One region of the Stenotrophomonas sp. FW305-C-20-S1 genome, then DNA from elsewhere that is predicted to be linked to it. Evidence: riboswitches for the same ligand, from Rfam matches in the RefSeq annotation. Region 1 holds a riboswitch; the other holds the start of a gene.

What was found. Region 1 has a riboswitch for thiamine pyrophosphate ahead of AC3WTC_RS06530 (TonB-dependent siderophore receptor). Riboswitches for the same ligand answer to the same signal wherever they lie in the genome.
Region 2: another riboswitch for thiamine pyrophosphate. It lies ahead of thiC (phosphomethylpyrimidine synthase ThiC); the one in region 1 lies ahead of AC3WTC_RS06530 (TonB-dependent siderophore receptor).

The regions. Positions count from the first base shown of each region.
Region 1 covers NZ_JBYTEK010000008.1:100,384-115,612, reverse strand. Annotated here, with positions in the region: gene AC3WTC_RS06560 (ATP-binding protein) at 1-2,065, opposite strand, end outside; gene AC3WTC_RS06555 (response regulator) at 2,141-2,779, shown strand; gene AC3WTC_RS06550 (hypothetical protein) at 2,985-3,920, shown strand; gene AC3WTC_RS06545 (peptidoglycan-binding protein) at 4,028-6,055, shown strand; gene AC3WTC_RS06540 (glycine zipper 2TM domain-containing protein) at 6,304-6,702, shown strand; gene AC3WTC_RS06535 (phosphotransferase enzyme family protein) at 6,832-7,959, shown strand; TPP riboswitch at 8,115-8,210, shown strand; gene AC3WTC_RS06530 (TonB-dependent siderophore receptor) at 8,281-10,458, shown strand; gene pnuC (nicotinamide riboside transporter PnuC) at 10,455-11,039, shown strand; gene AC3WTC_RS06520 (TonB C-terminal domain-containing protein) at 11,148-11,564, opposite strand; gene AC3WTC_RS06515 (Dyp-type peroxidase) at 11,725-12,699, opposite strand; gene AC3WTC_RS06510 (hypothetical protein) at 12,805-13,074, opposite strand; gene AC3WTC_RS06505 (hypothetical protein) at 13,082-13,408, opposite strand; gene AC3WTC_RS06500 (VOC family protein) at 13,433-13,801, opposite strand; gene AC3WTC_RS06495 (helix-turn-helix domain-containing protein) at 13,871-14,638, opposite strand; gene AC3WTC_RS06490 (OmpO family porin) at 14,754-15,229, opposite strand, start outside.
Region 2 covers NZ_JBYTEK010000023.1:49,945-65,173, reverse strand. Annotated here, with positions in the region: gene AC3WTC_RS13605 (BCCT family transporter) at 9-1,586, opposite strand; TPP riboswitch at 1,834-1,935, shown strand; gene thiC (phosphomethylpyrimidine synthase ThiC) at 2,029-3,873, shown strand; gene AC3WTC_RS13595 (ion channel) at 3,975-4,646, shown strand; gene AC3WTC_RS13590 (winged helix-turn-helix domain-containing protein) at 4,906-7,230, shown strand; gene AC3WTC_RS13585 (helix-turn-helix transcriptional regulator) at 7,346-8,245, shown strand; gene AC3WTC_RS13580 (TonB-dependent receptor domain-containing protein) at 8,295-11,183, shown strand; gene AC3WTC_RS13575 (HDOD domain-containing protein) at 11,419-12,540, opposite strand; gene ppa (inorganic diphosphatase) at 12,692-13,228, opposite strand; gene AC3WTC_RS13565 (hypothetical protein) at 13,411-13,902, shown strand; gene AC3WTC_RS13560 (hypothetical protein) at 13,902-14,378, shown strand; gene AC3WTC_RS13555 (RNA polymerase sigma factor) at 14,465-14,965, shown strand; gene AC3WTC_RS13550 (FecR family protein) at 15,069-15,229, shown strand, end outside.

The DNA of each region.
Region 1 (15,229 bases):
CGGCTTCGACCTTCGCCGCGGCCAACGCGTCGGCCTGCGCGCGCGCCTGGCTCACGTCCACCCAGTAACCACTCCAGGTCACCGCACCCGCTTCGGTTGAATACGGGTGCGCCTGGCTGCGCACCCAGCAGGGCGCGCTTCCGTCACGGTGGATACGGAACTCGAAGGACAGCGGGGCGAAATTGCGCGCCGCCAGCTCCATCGCACGCAGCACCTTTTCGCGGTCGTCGGCATCGATGCATGCCAGCAGCGCCTGCCCGTCCGACTCCGCCTGCTGCCGGCTGATGCCGAACATCGACTGCACATCGCCGGCAATGAAAGGGAAGCTCAGGGTGCCGTCTGCTTCGCGGCGGGCCTGGTAGACGATGGCAGGCAGGTTGTCGGTCACCTCGGCCAGGCGCTGCTCCAGCTCGCGACGGCCAGCCACTTCGCGGCGCAACCGCCAGTGTCCCAGCCCATGCATTGCCACAGCAGTGGTCAGCACCAGCAGCAGGGGAAGGCCCCAGCGCAGCAGGGTGCGCCAGTCCACTCCATCGCGGTATTCCACCGACAACCAATCGCCGCGCAGGGCCTCGCGCCGGCGCGGCCCCATCTGCAGCAGCAGGCGGTCGAAGGTGGTGGCCAATGCCGCATGGCGGCGCTCCACCGCCAGCGCCAGCTGGTCGTTGAACCCGGCTGGCGCGGCCAGTTGCAGGCGCCCCGGGAAGCGGTTGCGCAGCAGCTGGTCGACCAGCGCCAGGTTGCCCACGTAGGCATCGGCCTCGCCATCTGCCAGGCGTTGCAGGGCCTGCTCGGCGCTGCGCGCGGCGACGATCTTCACCGACGGTGCCTGATGCTGCACGTAGCCACGGATGCGCTCGGGATCGGACAACAGCACGCGCTTGCCGTCCAGGTCCGACAAACCCAGCATCGACGGACTGTCAGTGCGGGTGACAATCACATTGGGAACGGTGATGAAGGGCTGGCTGAACACCCATTCCGGCCCGAGATAGTTCGAATCGGCAGGAATGCCGATCACCGCCTGCAGTTCTCCGCGACGCGCCTTCTCGCGCACCTCATACCAGTCATGGCTGTTTTCAACCTGCAGGTTGGCGCCGGCCTGCAGCAGGCGCTGCAGGTATTCGTTGGTCAGGCCACTGGGCTTGCCATTCCTGTCGGCAAACGACAGCGGCGCGGCGTTGGGCGCAAAGCCGATCTTCAAGGGTTGCTGCAGCACGCGTTTCTCGGCCTGGCTCAATGCCAGCTGCGCCGACGCCGACCACTGCGGCGGTGGCAGCCAGCGCTGCGCGAGGGCGTCACGCTGCGCTTCGCTGACGGCGGCAAGCGCTAGGTCCAGTGCTTCGGACAACGGCTGTTTGCTGTTGGGCACACCGAAATGCAACTGCTCCGGGGGCAGATCGCTGGGCCGCAGCAACGCCACACCCTTCAACCCGTTGGCGGCGATCAGTTCCGTCGCCACGTAGGCATTGCCGATGAAAATGTCGGCTTTGTCGTCTCTGACCATACGCAAGGCCGTCAGCGTGTTGTCTGCGACAAGTTGTCGTGCTCTTGGGAACCGCGCACGCACCTGCGGTCCGGTCATGAAGTCCTGCTCGACCACAACGCGCAGGCCATCCAGATCAGGTGCCTCCGAAGCACGCAGGTCCTGAGGACGTCCGACCATGGCCAGCGGTGCTTCGGCATAGGCGGCGGTATAGACCATGCAACGGGTACGCTCGGCGCTGAGCGCGATGTTCATCACCACGTCGATTTCGCCGCGACATGCCGCATCCAGCACGGAGGGCCAGTCCGCAAAACGGCGCGTCTCCACCTTCAGGCCAAGCTGCCGGGCCGAAAGCGTCAGGTAGTCCGGGCCAAGGCCCACCTGCTTCCCGTCCTGGATCGACTCAAAAGGAGGCCAGCCACTGTCATACTGTCCAACAACGACAACAGGATGTGCGGCCAGGTACTCGCGCTGCAGGGGGCTGAGCGGCAACGGCCCCGGCGTGGACGCAGGCTGGGCCAGCGCCGGCAGCGCCAGCAGGGTCGTCAACAGGATCAGTCCACGAGCCGCCCAGCTGCGCATCTGCAACGATCTCCTGGAAGTCCTGCCAGGGACCGCGACGGTCGCGGTCCGGCGTGCCGGTGGCCATACTAGAGCATGACCTTGCGCATCATCATCGCAGACGATCACCCCGTGGTCCGCATCGGTACCCGCGCCGTCATCGAATCCAGCGGCGTTGGCCGCGTCGTTGGCGAGGCCGACAACGCCCAGGCGCTGATGACCCTGCTGACAACCCAGCCCTGCGACCTGCTGGTCACCGACTACTCGATGCCTGGCAGCCCGCAGGCCGATGGCTTCGCCATGATCGGCATGATCCGCCGCCGCCATCCCGACCTGCCGGTGCTCATGCTCAGCGTCTCCAACAACCTGGCGATCCTGCGCATGGTGCTCGACAGCGGCGTGCTCGGCCTGGTCGACAAGAGTTCGTCGATGGATGAACTGCCGCAGGCGATCCAGGCGGTCTATCGCGGCCAGTCCTACATCAGCCGCAGCCTGCGCGAGCGGGTGGAGGAAGCCGGCAGCTGGCGCATGCGCGAGGGTGACGGCAAGCCGTTGTCGCCGCGCGAAGTGGAGGTGCTGCGGCTGCTCGGCACCGGCATGACGGTCAAGGAAATCTCGCTGCAGCTGCACAAGAGCGTCAGCACCATCAGCCGCCAGAAGGGTGACGCCATGCTCAAGCTCGGGCTGAAGGGCGACGCGGAGCTGTTCGACTACCTGCGCGACGGCAGGATCTGAGACACCGTTCGCAGTTCTCTGGCGGGAGGCTCCTCCCTGCCCCCCTGTGATCGCCGTCGCATCTGTGCCATCATCCGCGTCGATGGGTTTTCCTATGCGAGGTCGAAGGAATCGACCGGCTCATCACGACGTTCCCCCTCATCGAGGGCGGGGCGTGTTCTGCGTTGGCCTTCCTGCCCGACGCCCGCAAACCATGGAGAGGTGCATGAAGATCCTTCCGGAATCCCGCTTGGCCCGTGTCCGCCCACGCCTGTGTGCGACGTTCGCCGGCCTGCTCGTGGCGCTGCTTGCCAGCGCCTGCACCCCCTCGCCTTCGACCGCGTCACCACAGGGCGCCACCGCGCCACGACAGGATGTTGCCCCGATGCAGAGCTCTGCCACACCCGCCACCACGGCCACCGCCACGCCCCCCGATGCCGGCAGCGTGCTGTATTTCATCTACGACGTCGACGGCGATGGCGCCGTTTCGTATGAAGTAGCCAATGGCAGTGTCGCCACCTTCTGGTTCGGCCATGCCTTCGAACTGGCCGGCACCCGCTATTACACCGGCTTTGCCTGGAACACACCGCAGAAGTACGGCAAGCTCGGCGAAGACGAAGCCGGTCCGGACAGCCAGGTCACCCTGACCGAAGCCACCTTCACCCTGACCGGCGACAAGCCGGATCGTCCCTGGGTGTTCAAGGGCGCCGAACCGTGGATCGGTACCGTCGGCGCCTATGGCACCGCGCCGGACATCGACAGCAAGCGCAAGCCGCTGGAATACCGCACCCCGGCCGGCAAGCTGGTGCTGGCAGTGCCGACCAGCACCTTCGCTACCGGTACCAGCATCGAAAGCTACACCGTGCTGGTATTCAACCCGGACTACGAGAAGTCCGAAGACGGCCAGGTCTGGGCCAGCGCGGGCACGGTGATCACCGGCGAAGACAATTCAGCCGCCTGCGACGAGGGCCAGGTGATGCCGTGCGTCAGCAACCGGGGCGCACTGGCCTTCAGCGCCGTCGCCGGCAGCGACCTGCCCACCATCACGGTCACCGCCACCGGCACCACCATTTCCGGCCCGGGCCAGACCCGTGCGCTGGGTGCGGCCGACGCGCGCCAGTACCACTACGACGCCGCCCGCAAGGCCTACGTCGAAAAGTAAGACGCACCACCCCGCAGCACCTGTTGACCGACATGTTGAAGACTCACGGATGAGTCCGGTTGGCGTATCGCGGCAAAGGCCGCTCCATCAACCCCAGAGGAAGTGTCATGGCACAACGTGACTACAGCAAAAAGGAAGTTCTCGACATCATCGAGCAGGTTGCACAGCGCAAGGGCATCGCCAGCGAGGACTTCCTGCGCTTTGCCCACATCGAGACCGGTGGCCGCTTCAACGAGCGCGCGCACAACGACAAGACCGATGCCAAGGGCCTGTTCCAGTTCCTGCCGTCGTCGGCCAGGCAGTACGGCCTGACCGGCCACGAGTACGACCCGACCCGCAACACCGAAGCGGCAGCGGAGATGTTCAAGCGCAACCTTGCGGACATGGAAAAGCGCCATGACCGCACCGGCCATCCCTACCTGTCCGGTGATGACAAGCCGAGCGGCCTTGACCTGTATCTGGCACACCAGCAGGGTGCGGCCGGCTACGGTTCGATCCAGACCGCGATCGCCACCGGCACGTTCGGCGTGGTGCGCGACGGCCACGGCGATCCGATCGACATGCGCCCGCGCATCATGGGCCAGATCGGCGGTGACGTAGAAGCGCTGACCGGGCATACGCGCGCGGAGATGCGCACGATGAATGATCGTGACCTGGCCAGCACCTTCGCCCAGTACTACGACCGCAAGTACGACGCGATCAGCATCCCGGAAAAAAACATCGCGCCGATCACCGAGGCCCAGGCGCGTCCGGCGCCGGTGCAGGCCGCACCGACGCAGACCGTGACCCCCGCCGCGCAGGCCGCCGTCGCCGCCGGTGCCGCAGCCATCGCCGCTACCGCCACGGCTGCTGCCGCCAAGCCCGATGCACCCGGCATTTCGCTGGATGCGGCCTACAACGCCGGCGTGAAGTACGACAACGTCAAGTACGCGATCAACATCGAATCTAGCCAGTACTACCGTGGCAAGGGTGTCACCGGCAAGAACGTCGAGCAAGGCTACATCGACTGCTCCGGCTGGGTCGGCACGATGCTCAACAAGACCCAGGATGAGATCAACCAGAAGGCCGGCCATGCGGTGTTCGCCGACGCCGACAAGATCAAGCTGGGCTTCGCCGGCTCCGGCGGTATCGTGCATGACGCCTACAAGGACTCCGGCGTGCTGCTCAAGCGCGACGACATCCTCAAGCCGGGTGCGCTGAAGGAAGGCATGGTGATCGGCCTGGATACGGCCAAGACCAAGCACGAGCACTGGAACGGCATCGACCACATCGTGATGGTGGTGCGAGACCCGAACACCGACAAGCTGCTGATCAGCCAGTCCACCGGCAAGCTGGGCGTGCATACCATGCCGGTGGAGGATTACCTCAAGCAGGTAAAGGACCACCCCAACTGGAAGCTGTTCGCCTCCGATCCGCTGCACCAGGCACGCGATCTGCTGGAAAACCGCAGCCAGGCGCACGAGCAGGCGCAGGCCAAGGGCGCCGCCGAGCCGAAGCCGTCCCCGCAGGAAAAGCCGCAGACCAGCAACGAAGTGCATAAGCAGGGTGCGCACGGCGAGGATGTGCGCAGGGCGCAGGAACAGCTGGGCCACCTGGGGTATGTGGGTGCCGACGGCAAGCCGCTGGTCGAGGATGGGAAGTTCGGTCGCAACACCGAGGCTGCCGTGCGCCAGCTGCAGAAGGACAACGGTCTGGCAGTGGACGGCATCATCGGCCCGAAGACGCTGGATGCGATCAAGGACGCGCGCGAGCGCCCGCTGCTCAATGACGAGCGCCATCCGCAGAACCCGATGTACAACCAGGCCGTGAAGGGCATGGAAGGCCTGCCGGCAGGCACCTTCAAGGACCGCCATGCACTGGAGGCCGCCGCCGCTGCACTGACCAAGGAAGCGCAGGCCAGCGGCATGCAGCGCATCGATTCGGTGGTGCCCAGCACCAACGGCGAGCGCATGTTTGCCGTACAGGGCACCTCCGGTGACCCGGCTGCCTGCCGCGCGGCGGTGGACACCCGTGCGGCCAGCGAGCAGAGCATGGCACTCAGCAGTGGTGCGGTGCACGGTGCACCGAATGTCCTGCAGCAGCAGGACGCCCAGCAGGAGCAGGTGAAGCAGGCCCAGCGCGCCATGGGCCACTGAGCCAGGCCAGGCAGGGGAAGCCATGGGAAGGGCCGCGTACTGCGGCCCTTTTCCTTTCTGGCAGCTGAGCGGCCGCCGCGCTTTCAGCCTCGCTTCATGCCGCCTGACGCTAGATGAATGCGCAAGCCGCACGGGGATCGCGCGCAATGTTCCGGCAATGTCCGGGCACCAGCGTGGTCCCTACGGCAGCCGGGGCGCCCAGCGCCCTTCCTGCCCACCGTGGCATGCACCTCACAGGAGAACCCAACATGCTCAGCACTTCCGCACTCAGCTTCCGTGGTCTGGCGATGGCCCTGGCACTTCTTGCCGGCGTGGCCGTGGTCAGTGATGCCAGCGCGATGTCGAGGAAGGACAAGCGCACCGTGGTCGGTGCCGTCGTCGGCGGCGTGGCGGGTCACCTGATCTCCAACGGCGACCCGGCTGCCACCGTCGGCGGCGCGGTTGCCGGCGGCGCCATCGGCAACCTGACCACCTCCGACCGCCATGATCGACGCTACGACGGGCGCTATGACCGTCGCTACGACCGCCGTTATGACCGGGGCTACAACCGCGGCTATGGCTACGACCGCCGCGATGACCGTCGCTGGCAGCGCGAGCGCCATGACAACCGCTACTACCACGACCGCGGCCGCCATCGCGGCTGGTAAGCGCGCCGGCCACAGGCCGCACGTGGCGTCCCTGACGGGCGGGTCGATGACCCGCCCGTTTGCGTCTGTGGCGTCCATGGCGTTGAATGCGCAGCCTTGGATGTTCCATTACTCACCAGCGGCCGTGGCATGACTTCTTCCCCCCATCGCGTGCAGGGCCTCAACAACGACGAGGTCGTCGCCGACTGGCCGGCGATCGACGCGCAGGAGATCACCTGGCTGCGTGGCCACTTTCCGCAGCTGGGCGCGGACAGCACGCTGCGCTGGCACAGCCCGCGTCCGTTGTCGGCCGCGGCCATCGTCGACGGCACCGGCGGTCCGGTCTTCATCAAGCGCCACCACCACAGTGTGCGCAGCGCTGGAAGCCTGGAAGAAGAACACCGTTTCATCGCGCATCTGGCAACTGCCGGCATGCCGGTGGTGCAGGTGCTGGCCAGCAACGACGGCCGCACCGCACTCGAACACGGCCCGTGGACCTACGAACTGCATGCGGTGGGCGCCGGCAAGGACCTGTATCGCGAGCTGCCGTCATGGTCACCACTGACCGACATTGCCCAGGCCCACCAGGCAGGGCGCGTGCTGGCCACGCTGCACCGCGCGGCCGCCAGCTACCACGCCCCGCAGCGCAGTACCCATCTGCTGGTGGCACGCGACGACCTGATCCGCGCCGATGACCCGATCGCCGCGCTGAAGGCCGACCTCGGCAACCGCCCCGGGTTAGCCCGCTACCTGGCGCGCATTCCCTGGGAAGAACAGCTGCGCCGCGATGTGCTGCCGTGGCACCACGGCCTGGCCGCGCGCCTGCAGGACGAACCGCGGCTGTGGGCGCACAACGACTGGCACGTCTCCAACCTGCTGTGGAACGACGACGGCACGATTGCCACGGTGCTCGATTTCGGCCTGGCCTCGCCCACCAGCGCGCTGTTCGACCTGGCCACCGCGATCGAACGCAACGCGGTGGCCTGGCTGCAGCTGGAGCGCGGCACCGATGCTGTTCGCATCGACATCGCCCTGGCCCTGCTGGACGGCTATCGGCAGGAACTGCCGCTGTCGCCCACGCGCGTGCACCTGCTGGCCGACCTGCTGCCGATGGTGCATTTCGACTTCGCTCTGTCCGAAGTGGAGTATTTCGAGGGCGTCACCGGATCGACCGCGAACGCCGATGTGGCCTGGCAGCCGTTCATGCTCGGGCATCCGGCGTGGTTCGCCACGGCCCCCGGCCAGGCCCTGCTGGCGGCCCTGCACGCCGCCGCGTGAGCCGCGAGCCAGCAAACACGCGGGGTACTCAGTAGATCGACGCCATGCGTCGATGATGCGCTCGGCCGGGGTCAGATCCCTTTCCGTTGGAAAGGGATCTGACCCCGGCTGAAGGGCGGTAGCTCGCAAATCCGTACCATTTGTAGTGAAATGGTCACCTGAAGCGGGGGTGCCTGGATCTGCCAGGCTGAGAGAGTCCCTTGGAACCTGATCCGGTTTGCACCGGCGTAGGGAGCTTTGAGCCGCAGCCACACCCCCGTCATGGGCCGGTGCACCTGCGCGCCGTCGCTTCGTCTCCCTTGTTGTCTGAAGACGAATCGAATGAACCGCTGCCTGCGCCCCACCCTGCTCGCCCTCGCCCTGTGCGCCGCCCTGCCGCTGTACGCCAGCGAGGCAGGCACCGACGCTGCTGATGCGCCCTCCTCACCCACCGAACTGGCGGCGGTGCGCGTGCAGGCCGGCAAACCGAAGGCCGACACCTCGCGCGTCAACGCCTTCGGCGGCGGCTCGTGGAAGGACACCCCCGCCTCGGTGAACGTGCTGGAGCGCGACTACCTCGACCGCCGCCAGGTGCGTTCGCTGTCCGAGCTGGCCAGCAATGATGCCTCGCTGGGCGATGCCTATGCGCCGGTGGGCTACTACCAGAACATCGCCATCCGCGGCTTCGCGCTGGATGCGGCCACCGGCTACCGCTTCAACGGCATGTCCATCGCCGGCGAGCAGCGCCTGGCACTGGAGAACATCCAGGAAGTACAGATCCTCAAGGGCGAAGCCGGCCTGGCGGCTGGCGTGATGGCGCCCGGCGGCATCATCAACTACGTGGGCAAGCGCCCGGCGGAAGTGCGCACGGTCACCCTGGGCACCGATTCGGAAGGCTCGCGCTATGCCGCCGTGGATGTCGGCCACTGGCTGACCCCGCGCTTCGGCGTGCGTCTGAACGCGGCCTGGGATGCCAGTGATTCCTACGTCGAGCATGCCGACGGTCGGCGCAACTTCTATTCGCTGGCCACCGACTGGCTGATCGGCGAACACGGCAAGCTGGAAGTGGATGCCAACTACCAGACCAGCGCGCAGCGCTCGGTGTCCGGCTTCCAGCTGCTGGGCGCGCGCGACCTGCCGCGCGGCGTCGACCGCGAACGCCTGCTCGGCTACCAGCCGTGGCAGCGGCCGGTGGACATTGCCAGCACCAACATCACCGCGCTGCACACCTATGACTTCAACGATGCGTGGCAGTCGCGCGTCTCGTTCGGCCACAGCCGCTCGGTGATCGATGACAACGTCGCCTTCGCCTACGGCTGCTACTACACCGCAGGGTGCGCAGACGGCAGCGTGCCGGGCAACTACTTCGCCCCCAACGGCGACTACGACATCTACGACTACCGCAGCCCGGATGACACCCGCCGCAACCAGCAGGCCCGTGCCGAACTGCGCGGCAGTTTCGAGACCGGCAGCGTCGGCCACCAGCTGAGCATCGGCGCCGACTACTTCCGCCGCACCATCGACAAGCGCCCGAGCGTCAACGAGTACGTCGGCACCAGCAACATCCACGACGTGCAGGTGCCGGTGTTCGAGCCCTCGCCGAAGATGCCGGGTGCATCGGCACGGCGCCTGGACAGCCGGCAGACCGCGTTCTTCGCGCTGGACCGGATGAGCTTCGGCGATGACTGGCAGTGGCTGGCCGGCGGCCGCTTCGTGCGCCTGGACGAGCGCGCCTACGACAAGCGCGGCACGCCGCAGCGCCACAGCCGCCTCTCGCGCTTCCTGCCGCAGACCGCGCTGGTGTGGAAAGCCACCGACCAGCTCAACGCCTACGCCAGCTACGTGCGCGGCATTTCGCTGGGCCAGGAAGCACCGTTCTGGACGTCCAACGCCGATACCTTCCTGCCGTCGATGCAGTCGCGGCAGCTGGAAGTGGGCGTGAAGTACGTGCCAGTGGACGCCCTCACCCTGGGCGCGGCCGTGTTCCGCACCTCCCAGCCCTACCAGTACGCAAAGCCCGACGGCAGCGACGTCGGCTACACCTTCGTCGAAGAAGGCCAGCAGACCCATACCGGCCTGGAACTGACCGCCAACGGCCAGCTGACCGACGCGCTGCAGATCGTCGCCAGCGCCAGCGTGCTGCAGGCGCGCGCACGCGACACCGGCACCCCAGCCTATGAAGGCCATCAGCTGGTGAACGTGCCCAAGGTGCGCGCCAGCGTGCACCTGGCCTACGCGCTGCCGTTCGTTGAAGGCCTGGATGTGACGGGTGGCTGGCGCTATGCCTCCTCCAACGTGGCCCGCGCCGACGGCGGTGTGCGCGCACCGGACTACTCGGTGTTCGACGCCGGCCTGCGCTTCCAGCACCGCCTGCACGACCGTGCGGTCAGCTGGAACCTGTCGGTGGACAACCTGTTCAACCGCTTCTACTGGCGCGACACCGGCAGCAGCGGCGGTGACTACTACCTGTTCCCGGGTGCGCCGCGGCAGGCGCGCCTGTCGGTGACGTTCGCGCTGTGAGCGGCGTCGCGCTCGAGTGGACTGCCGCGCTCTTCAGCATCCTCGGGGTGTGGCTGATGGCAAAGCGACGGCTGGCCGCGTGGCCGGTCGGCCTGCTGTCGGTCGCGCTGTACGGCGCGGTGTTCGCCGAAGCCAAGCTGTACTCGGACACGCTGCTGCAGGTCGCCTTTGGTGGTTTCCTGGTCTACGGCTGGATCAACTGGCGCCAGCACGCCGCCGATGAAGGCAGCATCCGCATCGTGCCGCTGGCGCGCGGCAAGCTGCTGCGCGACCTGGCCATCGGCCTGTGTGGCGGCGTGGCGCTTGGCGCCGGCATGCACACCTTCACCGATGCAGCGTTGCCGTGGCTGGACGCGATGCTGACCGCACTGAGCCTGGTCGGGCAATGGTGGCAGGCCCGCCGGCACACCGCCTGCTGGTGGGTGTGGATCGTGGTGGACGTGGTCTACGTGGGCGCCTATCTGTTCAAATCGCTGCACGTGACTGCTGCGTTGTACGTGTTCTTCCTGGGCCTGGCATTGTTCGGCCTGCGGGCGTGGCGCGCCGCCGCGCGCGAGCCGCAGGCAGTACCTGCGCAGTAGAGTCACGCCATGCGTGGCTGCGTTTGGTAGATGCCGACCTTGGTCGGCAGGTGAGCGCCAACCAAGGTTGGCGTCTACCGATGCCCGGCATCCACGCATGGCGTGGATCTACTGGGTAAGGGTCAGCCCCAATCGCAGTGGCTGGCGCATGTCCTTCGGCGGCGCCGCCGGCAACGGCGTGGCCTGCAGCGCCGCACGCAGATCGGCATCGACCTGTGCATCACCCAGGCTGTCGAATTCCAGTTTCGAGATAGCGCCATCGCCGGCGATCCACACGCTCACCACCAACGGCGCCGGCGCATCGGGGTGTTCCTGCAGCCAGGCCAGCAGGCGCTGCGCGTGCGGATCCTGCTCCTGCTGCAGACGCTGCTGCAACTCGCCGCTGACGGAGGCGGCATAGGCCATCCAATGCGCAGGCGCGTCCTGTGCGGACACGCTGGCGCTCCCCAGCGCCAACAGGCCCAGCAACCATGCCAACGGGCGCCAGCCACGGCGCGAGGTGCGCTTGTTTCCTGCGGAAGCCATCACCCACGTCTCCACGTCCATCCCAACGCGTCATGGTCGGCGCCGTAGATGACAGGCAGATGGCGGCGCAGTAGAGCCACGCCATGCGTGGCTGTTCCGGGCAACCGGTTGATCCATCCACGCATGGCGTGGATCTACCTGGCTGCCCCACCCGGCGTGATCAGTCGCCCAGGTCGGCCAGCACCTTGCGCGAGGGCGCAAAGAAGGTGACGCCGGTGGTCGCGGTGGAGAAATCGAGAATGCGGTCGTGCAGCGGCGCCGGATTGCCGATGAACATCCGCTCCAGCATCTTCTCGATCACCCACAGCCGACGCGTGTAGCCGATGAAGTAGGTGCCGTACTCGCCGCGCCCCGGATTGGCGAAGGGCATGTTGTCGCGCAGGATCTCGTGCTCGCCGTCGGCATCCTCGATGGTGCACAGCGTCTTGTGCGACTTCTGCGCGTCGGCCGGTGCGTCGTCCAGCTCGATGTTGTCGTGCTTGGTGCGTCCGATGATCGCCTCCTGCGCCTCGGTCTTCTGCGCACGCCAGGCATCGAGGTTGTGCAGGTACTTCTGCACCACCACGTAGCTGCCACCGGCATGGTCGGGATCCTCGTCGCCGACGATGGTCGCCTCCGGAAGTGACAGGCCTTCGGGGTTGGCCGTGCCGTCGACGAAATCGAGCAGGTCGCGGCCGTCGAAGTAGCGGAAACCGGCCACGTCATCCACCGCGTCCACCGCATCGCCGAAGGCCATCATCAGGTTGCGCTCGAAGGCCACGATCAGATCCATCGTGCGTGCACGGATGTGGTACAGCAGGTCGCCCGGCGTGGAGACTGCCGTGTGGGTCGCACCCTTCACTTCCTGGAACGGCTTCAACTCGCGCGGCGGCGTACTGCCCACCAGCGGCGCCCACACGCGGTGGCCGATGGCCACGTTGCAGGTGAAGGTGCGCTCGATCTCGCGGATGGCGGTGTTCTTGATCAGGTCATCGGTGCTGGCCAGCACCTCGCGCACCTTCGCCAGCGATGCCGCATCGTCCTTCACCGTCAGCACCAGGAACGCGGCCGAATGGGTCAGCGGCGCGGTGATCTGCTGCGGCTCGTTGTCGAGCGTGTGGTTGAGGGCGGTGATGGGTGCGGGCTGGGCGTTCACGATGGTTCCTGCTGGCTTGAGGCGGGCACATCGCCTGCGGCGATGTGCGGGCGATCATAGCGGAACGACCTTGCCGGCGACGGAGCGGTTCTCAGTTCGCGGTGGTCAGCCGACGGGCGCCAGCCACTCGTCGGCAAGCACCTGTGCCTGCTGCCCGCTGTCGGTGATCGAGTGCTGCGGCTGCTGCACCCACCACTCCCCGTGCCACTGCGGCCGCATGTGTCCGCGCAGGAACCGCTCGACGCGAAAGCGCTGCCCGACACGAAGGATGCAGGCCAGCCGCGTGCGGTCCTGCGAGACCACGGATACCTGCAGCTGCCAGCCGTCCGCAGCATCGCGCAGCAGATTCGCTCCATCGATCTCGATCACGTCCATGCTGTGGCTACGCCGTGGTCACGGTGAACTGCTGCGGTGTGCGCCACGCAATCCGCAGGTAGGGTCCCTCCAGCACACCGCCATCGCGGAGATGCTCGAACACGTCGGCCGGAAACCACTCCCTGCCCGCCGAGAAGGCAACGCCGAGATCACGCAGGCGGAGGAAGACGGCGGCCTTGGCTGCAGCGTCGGGGACCGGCAGGGTGAGGGTGTTTTCATCGCCAGCGGTGAAGCCCAGCGACTGCAGCGAGGCCCGCGAGCGGCCATTGAACAGCATCACCTTGATGCAGTTGCCGTCGGCCTGCCTTACATAGGCATCGATGTGCGTTTCCATTGGCGGATTGTAGAGGCAGACGGATCAGCTGGCGTCGCTCCACACCGCCAGCACGTAGCCGTCCAGATCGCGGAAATGGAAGCGACGGCCGCCGGGAAAGGCAAACACGGCCTGCACGATCTCGCCGCCCGCTGCGAGGATGCGCTGCTGCGCGTCGGCAAGGTCCACGCAGTACACGATGACCAGCGCGCCTCCTGAGGGCGTCACTGCCTCGTCGGCGACAAAGCCACCTTTGAGGCGGCCGTCATCGAACTCGGTATAGGCCGGGCCGTAGTCGGTGAAGGACCAGCCGAAGACCTGCCCATAGAACTGCTTGCTGCGGGCGATGTCGGCGACGTTGAATTCGATGTTGTCGATGCGGCGTTCGGCACTGGTGGTGTCTGCGTGGCTCATGGTGCGGCTCCGTGGTTGGAGCGCCCAGCATCGGTCAGGGTCGGGCCCGGGTCTTGAACGAAACGGCCATCAACGTCCCCACTGCTGGCGCAGCGCGCTTGCCGTCAGGCCGGCAAGCTCGCGGGCTTCGCGGCTGAGGTGGGCCTGGTCGGCATAGCCCGCCTCCACGGCCAGCATCGCCAGACTGTGCGCGGGTTGGGTCTGGCTGCAGCGCAGGAACCGCTGCAGACGCAGGATCCGCTCCAGCGACTTTGCCCCGTAACCGAACTGTGTCTGGCTGAAGCGACGCAGGGTGCGCGGGCTCATGGCCAGTTGTGCGGCGAGTGCGTCGATGCTGGCATCGCCTCTGGCAGCGTGCGCGAACAGCGCATGCGCGCGGCGTGTGTGTTCGTCCAGCACGGCCGCCGGCATGTTCCGCTGCAGGCTGTCAGCCAGGCGCTGCAGGCGCTGGTCGGGCGCGGCGTCACCGATCCAGGCCGCAGCCTGCGTCGCCCAGCGGGTATTGAATTCGATCAGGGGCACGGCTTGGCCGACGATGCCGGACAAGTCGATGCCGAGCGCAGACGATGCCTGCCCAGGCCGGAACCGCGCGCCCAGCACCTGTGCCCCGGGGGCCAGTTGCGGGTGTGCGGCGGTACGGTCCGGTCCCACCACGAACAGCGCACCATCACGCCAGAGAATGTCCACGCATCCATCGGGCAGCACGGTGATGCTGCCACTGGCATCAGCAGGCAACTGGCTTTGCCAGAGCTGGCCGAACTGGCCACGCAGCGGCGCAGGCGCCAGGTGTTCCTGGTAGGCCGAGCCGGTGCCAGCGGGAGTGGAGGGATCGCCCATGCCCCATTGTGGCAAAGCGATGCCGGAAAAAGAGAAGCCCGGCACGAGGCCGGGCTTCGCTGGCGTGTGGGAGAGAGATCACACGCCAGTTACACGCACTAACGACAGGCGTTTGTTACCAGCTGAAGCGCGGGCCCACGAACCACTCGCGGTCGCCGGCCTTGGCCAGCTTCACTTCGCCACTCAGGCCCCAGTTCTGGTTGAACTTGGCGGTGGCGCCGACACGGCCGTAGAACTCGCCGTCCGGGTTGATGCCGTGCTTCTTGCTGTAATCCTCGTAACCGGCCAGCGCATAGCCTTCCAGGTACGGGTTGAACGCGGTGCGCACGCCCACTTCAGTGGAGTAGCCGTTGAAGTCCAGGCCGTGCTTCATGTCGAACTTCTGGTATGCAACACGAGCCACCAGGTCGGTGTTCGGTGCGATGCCGTAGTTGTAGCCGGCACCGATGCGCCACTGGTCGACATCGTTCTTGAAGGTGTCGGTTTCCTGCTTGCTGTAATCACCGAAGATGTGGAAGTTCGGGTGCACGGCAACCGAGCCCTTCACGCCCCAGCCATCAGCGTCGCCGCCCTTGGCATCGGTGTTCACGT
Region 2 (15,229 bases), on a different contig from region 1:
AAAACACCTCAATCCTGATCCTGCGCGCGTGCCGCCTCCGCCTGGGTCTCTTCCTGCGCCGCCATCTCGCGTGCGATCCACGCATCAATCATGCGTCGCTGGCGCTGCGCCTGCCGCCGCTCCCGCGTGTACTCCTGGTCCAGCACCCGGTACAGCGACACCATCACCAGCACCATCAGCAGCGCGAATGGCAACGCCGCAATCGTGATCATGCCCTGCAACGCCTCCAGACCACCCGCCAGCAGCAATGCGCCCGCGATCAGTGCGATGCCCACACCCCACGCAATCTTGTGCCTGCGCGATGGCTCACCCGCATCGTCGGTGGACATCGTGGCCAGTACCAGTACCGCCGAATCGGCCGAGGTCACGAAGAAGATCATCAACAATACCAGTGCGATGCTCGACAGCAGCAACGGCAGTGGCAGGCTGTCGAACAGGGTGAACAGCACCGTCTCATAGCCGTTGCCCAGTGCCTGCACCAGGTCGGCGTGGCCGAAGATCTGCGACCAGATTGCGGTGCCACCGAAGACCGAGAACCAGAAGAAGCCCAACAGGGTTGGCGCAAGCACCACACCCACCACGAACTCGCGCACGCTGCGCCCGCGCGAGATGCGCGCGATGAAGGAACCGACAAACGGTGCCCAGGAAATCCACCACGCCCAGTAGAAGATCGTCCAGTCCGCCACCCAGGTGCTGGACGAGAACGGCGACATGCGCAGGCTCATGGTCACCAGCTGGTTGAGGTAGGAGCCCAGCGTGGTGGTGAAGGTGTTGAAGATGGCGCCGGTCGGGCCGAGCACCAGCACCAGTGCCAGCAGCAATGCCGCCAACGCCAGATTGACGTTGGACAACCACTTCATGCCGCGGCCCACGCCACTCAGCGAGGAGGCCATGTACAGCACGAACGCCACTGCGATGATGGTCAGCTGCAGCGGTATGCCTGCGTGCAACCCGAACACCCGTTCTACGCCGGCGGCGATCTGCACCGTACCGAAACCCAGTGCCGTGGCTACGCCGACCGCGGTGGCGACCACGGCGGAGATGTTGACCACCTTTCCGATCCAACCGCGATGGTGGCGGCCGATGATCGGCTGCAGCATGTCGCTGATCTGGCCACCGCCGTTGCGGTTGAACTGGAACCAGGCCATCGCCAGACCGATCAGCGCATAGATCGCCCACGGATGCAGGCCCCAGTGGAAGAACACGTAGCGCATGGCGGCACGCGCGGCATCCATGCTCTGTGGCGCAATGCCTTCCGGTGGCTTGGTGAAGTGTGAGATCGGCTCGGCCGCGCCCCAGAACACCAGGCCGATGCCCATGCCGGCGGCGAACAGCATCGACATCCAGCTGGCGCGCGAAAATTCGGGTTCGGCGTCTTCGCCACCGATGCGCAGGTTGCCGAAGCGGCCGAAGGCCAGGTACATCAGGAACACCAGCGCCAGGAACACCACCAGCAGGTACAGCCAACCGACGCTGCGGATGACATCAGCCAGCGCCGCCTGCACGACGGTATTGAAGGGGCCGGGCGCGAGGCCGGCCAGCAGCACCAGGACAAGCACCAGTGCGATGGAAATGCGAAACACCATGAAGGAGCTTCTCCGATCAAGGGAATGAGGGGAGCGAGCGAAAGCTTGCAGGGAGTAGGCCGGCGACAGTGTGCGCGCACCGGACAGGCACCGCGATGGCGGCAGGGAAAGCGCCACGTGCAACGGTGCGGCGCGCGTGCACGTTACTGAATGCGACGTCACGGTTCTGTTAACGCGGGTGCGGCAGATCTGCGCCCTGCGTGGATGAACGGGCAGAAGGTCGAGTGGTTTCTATGCTCTAATGCCCACCAAGAAGCGGGGGTACCGCGGCCTTGTGGCCACGGTTGAGATAGTCCCTTGGAACCTGATCCGGCTCATACCGGCGTAGGGAAGCTTTGCAATGCAGCCGTACCCGGAACCTGCCCAAGGAGCGCCTTGGTGCCGTCCGTGCGCGGGTGCAGTGCGCCGCCGCTTCGTCCCTGACCTTCCTGGACGATGCCCGATGAACGCACAGCTCTCCGCCCTGCAGCAACAGGCCCAGCAACTCTCAGAATCCGTGACCCGGCCGATACCCGGCTCGCGCAAGATCCACGTGCCTGGCTCGCGCCCGGACCTGCAGGTGCCGATGCGCGAGATCGCGCTGACCCGCACGCCGACCGTGTTCGGTGGCGAAGAGAACGCACCGGTCACCGTCTACGACACCTCCGGCCCGTACACCGATCCGGACGTGCGCATCGATCTGTCTGCGGGCCTGCCGGCACTGCGCCGTGGCTGGGTGGAGGAGCGCAACGACACCGAACAGCTCGACGGCCTCAGCTCCTCGTTCGGCCGCGCGCGCGAGCATGATCCGAAGCTGGACCCGGTGCGTTTTCCCGCGCGCAGCCTGCCACGTCGCGCGCGGGCCGGCGCCAACGTCACCCAGATGCACTATGCGCGCCGCGGCATCATCACCCCGGAAATGGAATTCGTGGCAATCCGCGAGAACCAGCGGCTGGAAGCCATCCGCGATGCCGCACTGCTGCAGCAGCATCCTGGCGAGGCATTCGGTGCGTCGATCCAGCAGATCATCACCCCGGAATTCGTGCGCGAGGAAATCGCCCGCGGCCGTGCGGTGCTGCCCAACAACATCAATCACCCGGAAAGCGAGCCGATGATCATCGGCCGCAACTTCCTGACCAAGATCAACGCCAACATCGGCAACAGCGCGGTGTCCTCGGGCATTGCCGAGGAAGTGGAAAAGCTGGTGTGGGCGATCCGCTGGGGCGGCGACACGGTGATGGACCTGTCCACCGGCAAGCACATCCATGAAACGCGCGAATGGATCATCCGCAATTCGCCGGTGGCGATCGGTACGGTGCCGATCTACCAGGCGCTGGAGAAGGTCGACGGCCGCGCCGAAGCGCTGACCTGGGAGATTTTCCGCGACACCCTGATCGAACAGGCAGAGCAGGGCGTGGACTACTTCACCATCCATGCCGGGGTACTGCTGCGCTATGTGCCACTCACCGCCAGGCGTGTTACCGGCATCGTCAGCCGCGGCGGTTCGATCATGGCCAAGTGGTGCCTGGCCCACCACAAGGAAAACTTCCTCTACACGCATTTCGAAGACATCTGCGAAATCATGAAGGCCTACGACGTAACCTTCTCGCTGGGTGATGGCCTGCGTCCTGGCTGCATCGCCGATGCCAACGATGCGGCGCAGTTCGGCGAGCTGGAGACGCTGGGCGAGTTGACGAAGATTGCATGGAAGCACGACGTGCAGACCATGATCGAAGGCCCCGGCCATGTGCCGATGCAGCTGATCAAGGAGAACATGGACAAGCAGCTGCGCGAGTGTGGCGAGGCACCGTTCTACACGCTCGGTCCGCTGACCACCGACATCGCACCGGGCTACGACCACATCACCAGCGCGATCGGTGCGGCGATGATCGGCTGGTTCGGCACTGCCATGCTCTGCTACGTCACGCCGAAGGAGCATCTGGGCCTGCCCAACCGGCAGGACGTGCGCGACGGCATCATGGCCTATCGCATCGCCGCCCATGCTGCTGACCTGGCCAAGGGGCATCCGGGGGCGCAGGTGCGTGACAACGCGCTGAGCAAGGCACGTTTCGAATTCCGCTGGGAAGACCAGTTCCACCTCGGCCTGGACCCGGAGAAGGCCAAGGAATTCCACGACGAGACCCTGCCCAAGGACGCGCACAAGCTGGCCCACTTCTGTTCGATGTGCGGCCCGCATTTCTGTTCGATGAAGATCACCCAGGACGTGCGCGAGTACGCCGAGAAGGGCATGCAGGAAAAGTCCGAGCAGTTCCGGGCGGCCGGCGCCGAGGTGTACCAGCAGGGCTGATCGCAGATGGGCAGTGCCGGGTCATGCCCGGCACCGTCCAGTCACCCAACTCACCGACATGCCGCTATCCTCGCCCCATCGTTCCCCGGGGACACGGAACCATGCCCATTGCCGTCACCACCCGCTGGCTGGCCATCGCCCGCCGTCATCCCTCTGCCTGGCTGCTCGGCGCACAGCTGCTGTCGGTACTGCTGTACCCGGCATTGGACGAAACCGCTGCCGGGCGCGCGGCAGTAGGCGTATTCGGCATGGCCGTGCTCGGCCTGGCACTGTGGGTGGTGCAGCGCAGCCCGCTGGGGACATGGCTGGCGTTGGTGCTGGCCATCCCGGCGGTGGTGTTTTCCCTTTCGGCGGCCCTGCTCGACCGGCCTGCACTGGGCATCACCGCGCAGCTGCTGGAAAGCCTGCTGTATTTCTACACCGCCGGTGCGCTGATCGCTTACATGCTGCAGGACCACAAAGTGACGCGCGACGAGCTGTTCGCCGCCGGTGCCACGTTCACTCTGCTGGCATGGGCATTCGCTTTTACCTTTGCCGTATGTCAGCAGTGGTATCCGGGCAGTTTCCAGGGCGCCAGTGGCGGCGCGCAGCGCACATGGATGGAGCTGCTTTATCTGAGCTTCAGCTTATTGTCGGGGGTAGGTCTCAGCGACGTCGTGCCACTGCATCCGCAGGCCCGCGCGCTGGTAATGCTGGAGCAGTTTTCCGGCGTCATGTACGTAGCGCTGGTGGTTTCGCGGCTGGTTGGCCTGACCATGCTGAAACGCTTCTGAAAATGAACGCCAGATAAAAATATCGCGCCCAAAAGGGCGCGAATGATGATGCGTATTATGTGAATGCGTCGGCGAGAGAGAGCCTGATGTCGACCACGCGATAGGCGAGGTAACTCGCATAGGCTAATATCCGGAGGCTTCGTTTTTTTTGCGGTATGCGCCGATGCTTTGTGCGGAATCTGGCTTCTTGCTGTGCCAAGGATGGGAAGGGATCGATGGTGAACAGTGTTTGCGGCCTGTTTCAGCCCCATAGCAACGAATGATCAACAGCGAAATCCAGTCGCCTGAATCCGACCGCGTCCGCGTCGGTGAGTGCATCGTTACTTTGTCCTCGCGTGAGGTCGAAGTCGCCGGTGCCCGCCGTACACGCCGTTTGACGCCCAAGTCGCTGGGCGTGCTGCGCATGTTGATGCGGCAGCCGGGGCGGGTGGTGACCCGTGACGAGCTGTTCGCCGAAGTGTGGCCGGACACGCTGCCGACCAACGATGTGCTGACCCAGGCCGTGACCCAGCTGCGCAAGGCGTTCAGCGTCGACGACGACAACGGCCAGGCGTACATCGAAACCATCGCCAAGACCGGCTACCGCCTGCTTGTGCCGGTGCAACCGCTGGCGGACCACGAGACCGATGCGATCGCCGTTGTAGAGGACTCGACCGCATCACAGCCGCCTGCGCCGGATGCCGTGGCCGCCGCCGGCGTGCCGGTGGTTGAACGCGGAAGCCGCCGCTGGCGCCGTCTGCGCCGTCGCTTGCTGCTGGCGCTGGGCGTGGTGATGCTGCTTGCGCTGGTGGTGTTGAGCGTACTGCTGCTGCGCCGCCCGGCGCCGGTGAATTCTCCGGTGGATGCGGCAGTGGAGAACGGCACGCGGGTGATCGGAAGCCCTGAGCGGCCGTATCGATTGATTACCGCGACGGCCGGTTTTGAGACCTATCCCACACTTTCTCCTGATGGATCGCAGGTCGCCTACGAAGGCGCCAACGACGATGGCACCGGCGGCAACGCTATCAAGGTGCAGACCTCCGGCAATGCCCCCGCGCGCCAGCTGCTGTCGCCACCGGCAGGTGCCAGCGACCGCTTCCCGAACTGGTCGCCCGATGGCCGCGAAATCGCCTTCGCCCGCTTTGGTGCCGATGCCAGCTGCCAGGTGCTGATCGCCAGCGCCACCGGCGGCGCCGTGCGCCAGGCCACGCGCTGCGACGGCACCGAGCTGCTCAGTTTCGACTGGACGCCCGATGGTCGTGGCCTGGTCTTCGGCAGCATGGTCGGTCGCTATGCCCATCGCGGCATCCGCGTGCTCGATCTGGCCACCGGCCAATGGCGTGCGCTGGAGTACGCTGTCGACGAGGATGATTTCGACTACGCCCCGCGCTATTCCCCGGATGGCCGATGGCTGGTGTTTGTCCGCAACCCCCAGCTGGGCGACCTGTGGCGGATGCCTGCCAGCGGCGGCACGCCCGAGCAGTTGACCACCGAATCGGCCGAACTGCGTGGTTGGGCGTGGCTGGGCGACGGTCGGCATATCGTGTTCGGTCGCCGCGTGGACAGCGAAGCACGCCTGTACTACCTCGACGTCGAGCGCCGCACGCTGCGCGACGCCGGGCTCGACGATGCGCAATGGCCGGCAGTGTCCCGCCGCGGCGACATGCTTGCGTTCGTGCATCGGCGCGCGCAGTTCGGGGTGTTCAGGATGCCCGCGCAGGGCGGTGCCGGTGAGCGCCTGTTCGCCTCCAGTGGCCGCGACGGGCAACCGATGGTGGCACCGGATGGGCGGCAACTGGTGTTCAGTTCCGATCGTTCCGGCAGCTTCGCCCTGTGGTGGGCCGACATGCAGCGGCCGGAGTCGCTGCGGCCGATCGAGGGGCTGAAGCCCGAGGCACGGCAGGCGCCCGACTGGTCGGCCGACAGCCGGCATCTGCTGGTGGTGGGCCGCGATGAGCATGGCGAAGCGGTTGTCTACGAGATCGCACCGCGCGATGAACAACTGCATCGCCTTCCGGTTCCCGCCGAGCAGCCATTGCAGGCGTTGTACGGCGCAGACGCGGAGCAGCTGCTGGTGGTCGAACGTGATGCCGACCAGCACACCCGCTTGAGCCTGTTCGACCGCAGCGCGCAGCCATGGCGGCGGTTGGCCAGCCTGGAAGGCGTATCGCAGGCGCGTTTCGACCGCAGTACCGGGCGGGTGCTGTTCACCCGGCTGGCAGCCGGTGGGCTGTGGTCGGTGGACGCAGCGTTGACTCCTGCCAGCGTGCAGCAGGTCAGTGAGGACCGGCCCAGCCGCTGGCGCTACCGGACCTGGACGGTGGCCGGCAACGGCAGCATCGACTACCTCGGCAGCAGTGCCAGCTGTGGCACGACCCTGGTCCGTATCCAGTCCGGACGCGAAGAAGCCGAGCGTTGCCTGGACGCCCAGCGGCTGAGCGCGGGCAATGGACTGAGCGCCAGTGCCGACGGAAACAGCCTGTACCTGGCCCTGGCCATCAGCGATGGTGCCGACATCGGTGTGATGCGACTGCCCGAACAACCGCCCGCACTGTTCCCGGCATTCTCCAAATTATTGATCTTGAACGAGAAAGGGCCTTCGTAATTTCTTCGTGACGATCTCGCCGCGAATTCGTGGCGATCTCGGCAGTCTTTCCTGACGCGCTGTCACCTCATTTGGCAAAACGGAGGCCTGTACTTGGCAAATCCGTGGTGCCCCTATGCGTCAACTCTCGCTGGCCGACCGTGGCCAAACCGTATCCCTGGACAAGGCGATCGACGATGTCGCGCCGACCTGCATGGGGGTTGCCCGCCTCGGCAGCCTGCAGACCGCCGGCACCAGTTTCAGCGTCTGGATGCAGGTGCGCGGCACCTCGTGGGTGGAAGCCAAGGAAGGGCGGTTCCGGCTTCGCCAGGGCGAGTGGATCGCGTTCGAGAAGGAGTCCAGGCCGCTGGTCCAGGCCGGACGCAACGGCTTGTGCGTGGGCATGAACCTGAACGTGGAAGCGCTGCGCGTGCTGACCGAAATGGCCGACTGCGGCCTGTACGCCGGTCGTGGCCAGATGAACCGCGCTGATGCGCGGGTGGCGCTGCGCCTGTGGCGTGACGCCCTCGCCAGCGGGCAGCCGGCGCAGGCACTGCGTCCGTTGCTGCTGCATCTGGCCGGTCTGCAGCGCAGCCTGGCCGACAACGTACAGCGTTGCCCGGGCCGCTCGCGCAGCCGCAAGCGCCAGGTGTTTGGTCGCATGCAGCGCGCGCGCCTGTATCTGGAAGGCAACAGCCACCGTGTGGTGCGCATCGGCGAACTGGCCGAGCTGACCAACTTCTCCAGCTGGTATCTCTCCAAGACGTTCCAGAGCCTGTACGAGGAAAGCCCGCAGTCGCTTTCGGCACGGTTGCGCCTCGAACGTGCGGCCGATCTGCTGCGCGATACCGACATGATGGTCGGCGAAGTCGCTGCCGCCAGCGGTTTCGACAACTGCTGCAGCTTCGCGCGTGCCTTCCGCGCCCGCTACGGCCAGTCCGCCTCGCGCTTCCGCGAGAATGACGGACAGCTTCCGCCACACTCCGCAAAGTCTCCGGTTGTGTCGCGCAAATACAGCGCTGCAACGCAATCGTAACGTGCTACGGCGTTTTAACACGCTACTAACACGTACCTTGGAGAGATTGATGAACGTTCGTATTCCTGCAGTGCGGCTCGGCTTGTTGCCGGCCGGCATTGCGCTTGCCTTGGCACCGTCCTTCGCTTCGGCGCAGGACGCAGCTGCCGGCGGCACGACCGACCTGGACCGCATTTCGGTCACCGGTTCGCGCATCCGCCAGGCGAGCATGGAAACCGCGCAGCCGGTGATCGCGCTGCAGCGCGCCGACATTGAAAAGCAGGGCTTCACCAGCGTTGCCGACATCGTCCAGAACCTGTCGGCGACCGGTTCGCCGGCGATCAGCCGCGCCGATGCCCTGAGCTCCGGCGAAGAAGTCGGCGGCCAGTACGTCGACCTGCGCAACCTCGGCCCGGAGCGCACCCTGGTGCTGCTGGACGGCAAGCGCATGGGCACCAGCACCGGCGGCTACACCGACCTGGCCTCGATCCCGACCTCGGTCGTGGAACGCATCGAAGTGCTGACCGACGGTGCATCGGCCATCTATGGTTCCGACGCCATCGCCGGCGTGGTCAACATCATCACCCGCAAGAACTTCGACGGCCTGGAAGCCAGCGTCTACGGTGGCCAGTACGGCCAGGGCGACGGCCAGAAGCAGGTCTACAACTTCGTCTACGGCCAGACCGGTGAGCGCGGTTCGATCACCTTCGGCGCCGAATACAGCAAGGAAGATGAGGTCCAGGCCAAGGATCGTTCCTTCAGCCGCTACCCGAACGGCCGCTTCCACCCGTTCCCGACCGACGACGATGCCAATGGCTGGTCGCCGGCGTCGAACCAGGGCGTGCTGATCGACGACATGGGTACCCCGAAGGACGCCAACGACGATATCTGGTACACCCGTGCCAATACCGGTGCCGGCAACGGCATGGGCGACTTCCGTGAGTTCGGCACCGCCGACTACACCAATGCCAGCCAGGAAATGTGGCTGCAGAACAAGCTGACCCGTCGCTCGGTCTTTGCCAACGGCAACTACGACCTGACCGACAACATCCGCGCCACCGCGAACGTGCTGTACACCAAGCGCACCGCGACCTCGCAGATTGCCGGCTACCCGTACCAGTCCGAGGTCTATGGCACCCCGCTGTCGGCCGACAGCATCTACAACCCGCTGGGCAAGGACGCGAACTTCATCCGTCGCACCTCCGAGTTCCCGCGCCAGACCGAATCCGAGCAGGAAACCTTCCGCTTCTCGGCCGGCCTGGAAGGTTCGTTCGAGTTCGCCGACAAGTTCTGGGACTGGGACGTGGGCTACGTCTACAACCAGAACAAGGGCGTCAAGACCGGCACCGGCAACCTGTTCATCCCGAACGTGCAGAACGCCGTCGGCCCGTCCTTCATGGACGGCGACGTTGCCCGTTGCGGCACCCCGGGCAAGGTGATCGCCGGTTGCACCCCGTGGAACCCGCTCGCACCGTACGGCTCCACCGGCAACGGTTCGCTGGCTGACCCGGCACTGCAGGCCTACCTGTTCCTGCCGAGCCACGACACCTACACCAACACCACCAAGGCCTACAGCGCCAACATCTCCGGTTCGCTGTTCACGCTGCCGGCCGGTGACCTGGCCATCGCTGCCGGTTACGAGCACCGCCAGGAAAGCGGTGAGTACAACCCGGATGCACTGCTGCAGTCGGGCCTGAGCACCGACCTGGCCGGCGCACCGACCAAGGGCAGCTACAAGCTCGACGAGTTCTACGTCGAACTGAACGTGCCGGTGCTGGCCGACATGCCGTTCGCCAAGGAACTGTCGCTCGACATGGCCGGTCGCTATTCGGACTACAACACCTTCGGCGACACGATCAACAGCAAGTTCGGCCTGAAGTGGAAGCCGATCGACGACCTGCTGGTGCGTGCGACCTATTCGACGGGCTTCCGCGCGCCGAATATCGCCAACATGTACGGCGGCACCTCGCAGACCTTCGACGCCTACACCGATCCGTGCGACAGCAGCTTCGGCTCGGCTTCGCGCAATCCGTCGGTTGCCGCGGCCTGCGGCGCACGTGGCGTTCCGGCGAACTTCCGCCAGATCACCTCCGGTGGCGCACAGTCGACCGGCCCGGGCACCCAGTCCTACAGCGCCTTCGAGTCGGGTTCCAACCCGGAACTGCAGCCGGAAACCTCCAAGACCTGGACTGCTGGCCTGGTCTACAGCCCGAACTTCGTGCAGGGCCTGGACGTCAGCCTGGACTGGTGGAAGATCCGCATCAACAACGTGATCGCCGCCGAGTCGGTGACCTCGATCCTCAACCAGTGCTACGTGCTGGGCGTGGCGTCGGCGTGTGACCGCTTCAGCCGCGGTACCGAAGGCCGCACCGTCAACCAGGTGGTCGACGTTACCCGTACCCTGATCAACGGTGGCTACCAGGAAACCGCAGGTTACGACCTGGGCATCAAGTACCGCCTGCCGGAGTTCTCCTTCGGCAAGATCGTGGTTGACTGGAAGACCACCTACGTCGATTACCTCGAGTACAAGCGCGACAACGAAGCCGAGACTCCGGTCGAGCAGCACACCAGCTGGGCAACCGGCGACTGGGGTGCGAACTTCCGCGTCCGCTCGAACCTGAATGTCGATTGGAGCCTGGGCAACCTGGGCGTCAACTGGGCCGTGCGTTACTACTCGAGCATGAAGGAGCCGTGCTCCTACGACACCGAGTGCAACCTGCCTGACTTCAACTCGGCCTACACCCTGGGCCAGCCGACCCGCAAGGTTGGTTCGAACACCTTCCACGATGTGCAGGTGCGTTACACCCTGCCGTGGCAGGCTACGGTCTCGGTCGGTGCCAACAACGTGTTCAACCACGAAGGCCCGGTCATGTACAGCCAGCCGAACTCGAGCTTCTCCTACTACGGTGGCTTCGACATCGGTCGCTACTACTACATGAAGTACACCCAGCGCTTCTGATCCATCGAAGCGTGACAGCAGAAAGAGGGGGGCGGGCCGCAAGGTCCGCCCTTCTTGTTTGTGCGGTCGAGCAACGCGGCTGTCCACGCCGCGCGCGCCGAACCCCCGGTCACCGACGGTTGATCCACGTCTCCAGTAGATCCACGCCATGCGTGGATGAACGTCCGGCACAACGAAAAAAGGCAGGCCACACGGCCTGCCTTTCGTCCCCTTCGTACCCGCCTGCCGCTGTGCCTCAGGCCTCGCTCGGCACCAGCCCCATCAGGCTGTTGGCGTGCTCGCGCCACTGCGGCAGCTTGTTCAGCACACCGGCGCGCTGCAGATATTCTTCATCCACCGGGTCGCCGTTGACCAGCGCCAGTGCCACGTGCACCGCACCGGTCACCCAGAAGCTGCGTGTATTGGCGCGCTGCGGCTGCAGATGGAACGCCACCGCCTCGATGATCGGCATCGGCAGGCCCCACAGGCCCAGCAGATAGGCGCCGGCTTCGGCATGCCCGGGGCGATCATCATCGGCCGGCTCCGGTTCGCTGCGCTCGTTGCGTACACCCGGCAGCAGCAGGCCGATGTCGGCCAGCAGGGCGGCGGTGGCACCGAGTTCGGCGCTGGAGTCGGGCAGCAGGCGTGCGGCCAATCGCGAGGCCATCAAGGCACGCTGCTGCAGCGAGTTGCGTTCGGCCCCGGACAAGGTAGGCGCGGAGAACACCTCACTGGCCAGCACCAGGTCACGCAGCGTGGCCAGGCCCAGCCGGGTCACGGCGGTGCGCAGGTCGGCGATGGTGCGGCCCTGGCTGAAGAACGCCGAATTGGAAAGCTGCAGCACCTTGGCCGCGATCGCCGGGTCGGCGGCCACCAGCTTGGCGACATCGGCGCTGTCGGCGTCGTCGTCATGTTCCAGTGCCTGGGTCAGGCTCAGGTACAGGTGCGGCGGCGAAGGCAGCTTCTCGATGCGGCCGATGGCATCGCGCAGGCGCGGGCTGTCCAGCACTTCGCGCAGCTCTTCCAGGCTGGTCAATGCTTCCAGCAGTACTTCTGGTGCCAGCGGCAATGGCAGGAAGCGATGGGCGACCCCGATCAGGCGCGCCGGCGGCGGCCGGTTGCCATGCTGTGCATCGACCAGCGCGATGCGGATGGTCTCCGGGCGCAAGGTGCGGATCTGTCCCAGCAACGTGGTCGCGTTGAGATCAGGCAACTGCGGGCAGACGATCACCGCGTCCACGCCCTGGGTGGCGACCGCGGTCATCGCGGCATGGCCATCGGTGGCGGTCAACGGCTGCCAGTCTTCCCCAAGATCGGCAATGAATTCGGTCAGCTCAGCCGGCAGGCTGGCTGTATCCCCAACAAGCAGAATACGCACGACACATTCCCCTGGCTGTCTCGACGGTCGATGTCGACGACGTGTGAAGTGACGCAATTTACCTAATACGGCGGCAAAGGTGATGTGCCGCCGTCATGAAACGTGACCCGCATCGCTCCGACGCCGTGCGCCGGAGCAATGCTGTTCAGTCTCAGGCCTTGCTGTCGAGGTGGCGCTGGTGCGCCTCGATCAGGATCTGCTTGGCCTCGGCCGCGCCGCCCCAACCGTCCAGCTTGACCCACTTGCCCTTCTCCAGGTCCTTGTAGTGCTCGAAGAAGTGGCCGATGCGCTCCAGCCAGTGGCTGGACACCTGGGCGATGTCCTCGACGTGGGCATAGCCGCTGAAGATCTTCGAAACCGGCACGGCCAGGATCTTCTCGTCGCTGCCTGCCTCATCGCTCATCTTCAGCACGCCGACCGGACGGCAGCGCACCACCGAACCCGGGACCAGCGGCAGCGGCAGCACCACCAGCACGTCGGCCGGATCGCCGTCGCCGCACAGGGTGCTCGGCACGTAGCCGTAGTTGCAGGGGTAGCGCATCGGGGTGGAGAGGATGCGGTCGACGAAGATCGCGCCGGTTTCCTTGTCCACTTCGTACTTCACCGGCTCGGAATCCTTCGGGATCTCGATGATGACGTTGATTTCTTCCGGCGGGTTCTTGCCGGGCGAGACGAGTTCCAGACCCATGGTGTGCTCCAGGTGGGGGATGTAGACGGATAGCCCTCCATTTTATGCCTTTGCCGGTCGCTGTGCAGGGTGGGGCGCCGACGGGCCGTCGCGGTAGCCGACGACCGGCCAGGCCGGGGTTTCCCGATGGGGCCGGCCGGGTGGCCGGGGCAGGCTGGAACCCTGAACCGAGGAGACCTGCCATGAACTGGAATCGTTGGCGCTGCGGCGTCCTGCTGTTGCTTGCTCCGTTGGCCGCGCTCGCGCGCGGGACGCATGTCGACCTGATCCACTACCCGACCCGGGAGGCCGGGTGGGACAGGGCCTACGCGCTTGAGGGAGCGCTTGCACAGGCGTTCGACCGTGTGTGCGCCGATACCTTCTGCGAAGGCGATTACAGCAACTACCGGGTGATGGAGTTCCGTTGTGCGGTGCTGGCCCATCGGGGCACGGTGCAGCGATGTGTGTGGGTGCTGGCGGCCAGCGAACTGGTGGTGCAGGGTGACACCGGCCAGGTGCAGGTCGACAACGGTCGCTGGACCTGCCCGGTGGAGATGCGGCCCGGGGTGCCGGTTGAAGCCTTCTTTGCCGCGCTGGAGGCGCCGGATGGGCTGATGGCACCGCTGCCCGGGCTCGATCATGGGCTGTTCGACGGGCTTGCCGACTGCCTGCGGGCGCAGGGGAGGGACGCCTGATGCGCACTTTCCCGGCACGATGGCTGCTCTGCGGTCTGATGGTGGTTGGCGCTGCGCAGGCCGCGCCGGCGTTCGTGGACGCCCGTGACTATCCCGATCCAGCGACCGGCCGGGAGCGGTTCCTGGCCGCCGAACGGATGCTGGTGCGCGGGTTCGATGATGTCTGTGGCGACACGTTCTGCGAGGGGCAGTACTACAACCTGTGGGCCATGCGCCTGCGCTGTTCGGTGGAGCGAGCGACAGGTGTGGTCGGCAGCTGTATCTGGACCTTCGCCGGCAGCGATACCTGGGTGCGGAAGGAAGGACGGATCGATGTCGATCTTGGCAGCTATGCATGCGTGCTGCCGCTGGCATCTGGAACCCGGTTGGAGCAGCTCCTGCAGGTCTGGCAGGTGGGTTCCGGGGATGAGGCGATCCACGCGCCCTTGCCCGGTACGACCACGAGCGTCTATGACGGGCTGACAGACTGTCTTTGACGTCGATGCATTGCGAATGCAAACGTGATTTATTCGCATTAACGGAGTAGCATGCGCGCCGCCCTGTCCGTCCCTTGGCTCCGCGCATGTCCTCCAATGCCCTCACCCTGACCGAACTGCTGATCCGCGAACGACCGGCACTGCTGCGACGCGTGCAGCGCATCCTCGGCGGCGACAGCGGGGCCGAAGACGTGATCCAGGCGGTCTGGTTCAAGGCGCGTGGGGTAGACAGCAGCCAGGGCATCGACAATCCGCGCGCCTATCTCTATCGATTGGCCATCAACCTCGCCACCGACCACGGCCGCGAATCGACGCGCCGCAACCGCCTGCTGGCCGAGCACTACCTGTGGCAGGAGGACGAGCAGATCTCCACCGAGGAACAGGTGATGGCGCAGGATGAACTGCAGCGTGTGCTTGATGCCGCCGGCCACCTGCCCGAGCCGACGCGCACCATCTTTCATCTCAATCGCCTGCAGGGCCTTACCCAGGCTGACATCGCCCGGCGCCTCGGTGTGTCGGTGACCACGGTGGAGAACCACGTACGCACCGCGCTGCAGCGGCTTGCCTGGGCGCGCAGTGGCCGATGAACGATCCGGCTTGGGGGCGCACACCCGTCATGCGTCTTGATTCGCAGGCCCCCCATGCGCTCTAGTCCGTCCGCCCACCTCTGACCGTGTCCCCTGCCAGCCGATGAGCCCGCCCCCGACACCCCGCAGCACCGCCGATGATGCCGTGGCCGAACAGGCCAGGGACTGGATTGTGTGCCTGGCGTCCGGCGATATCAGCGATGCACGCATGGACGCGTTCGAGCAGTGGCTGGCCGAGCCCGCGAATCGGCGTTCGTTCGAGCA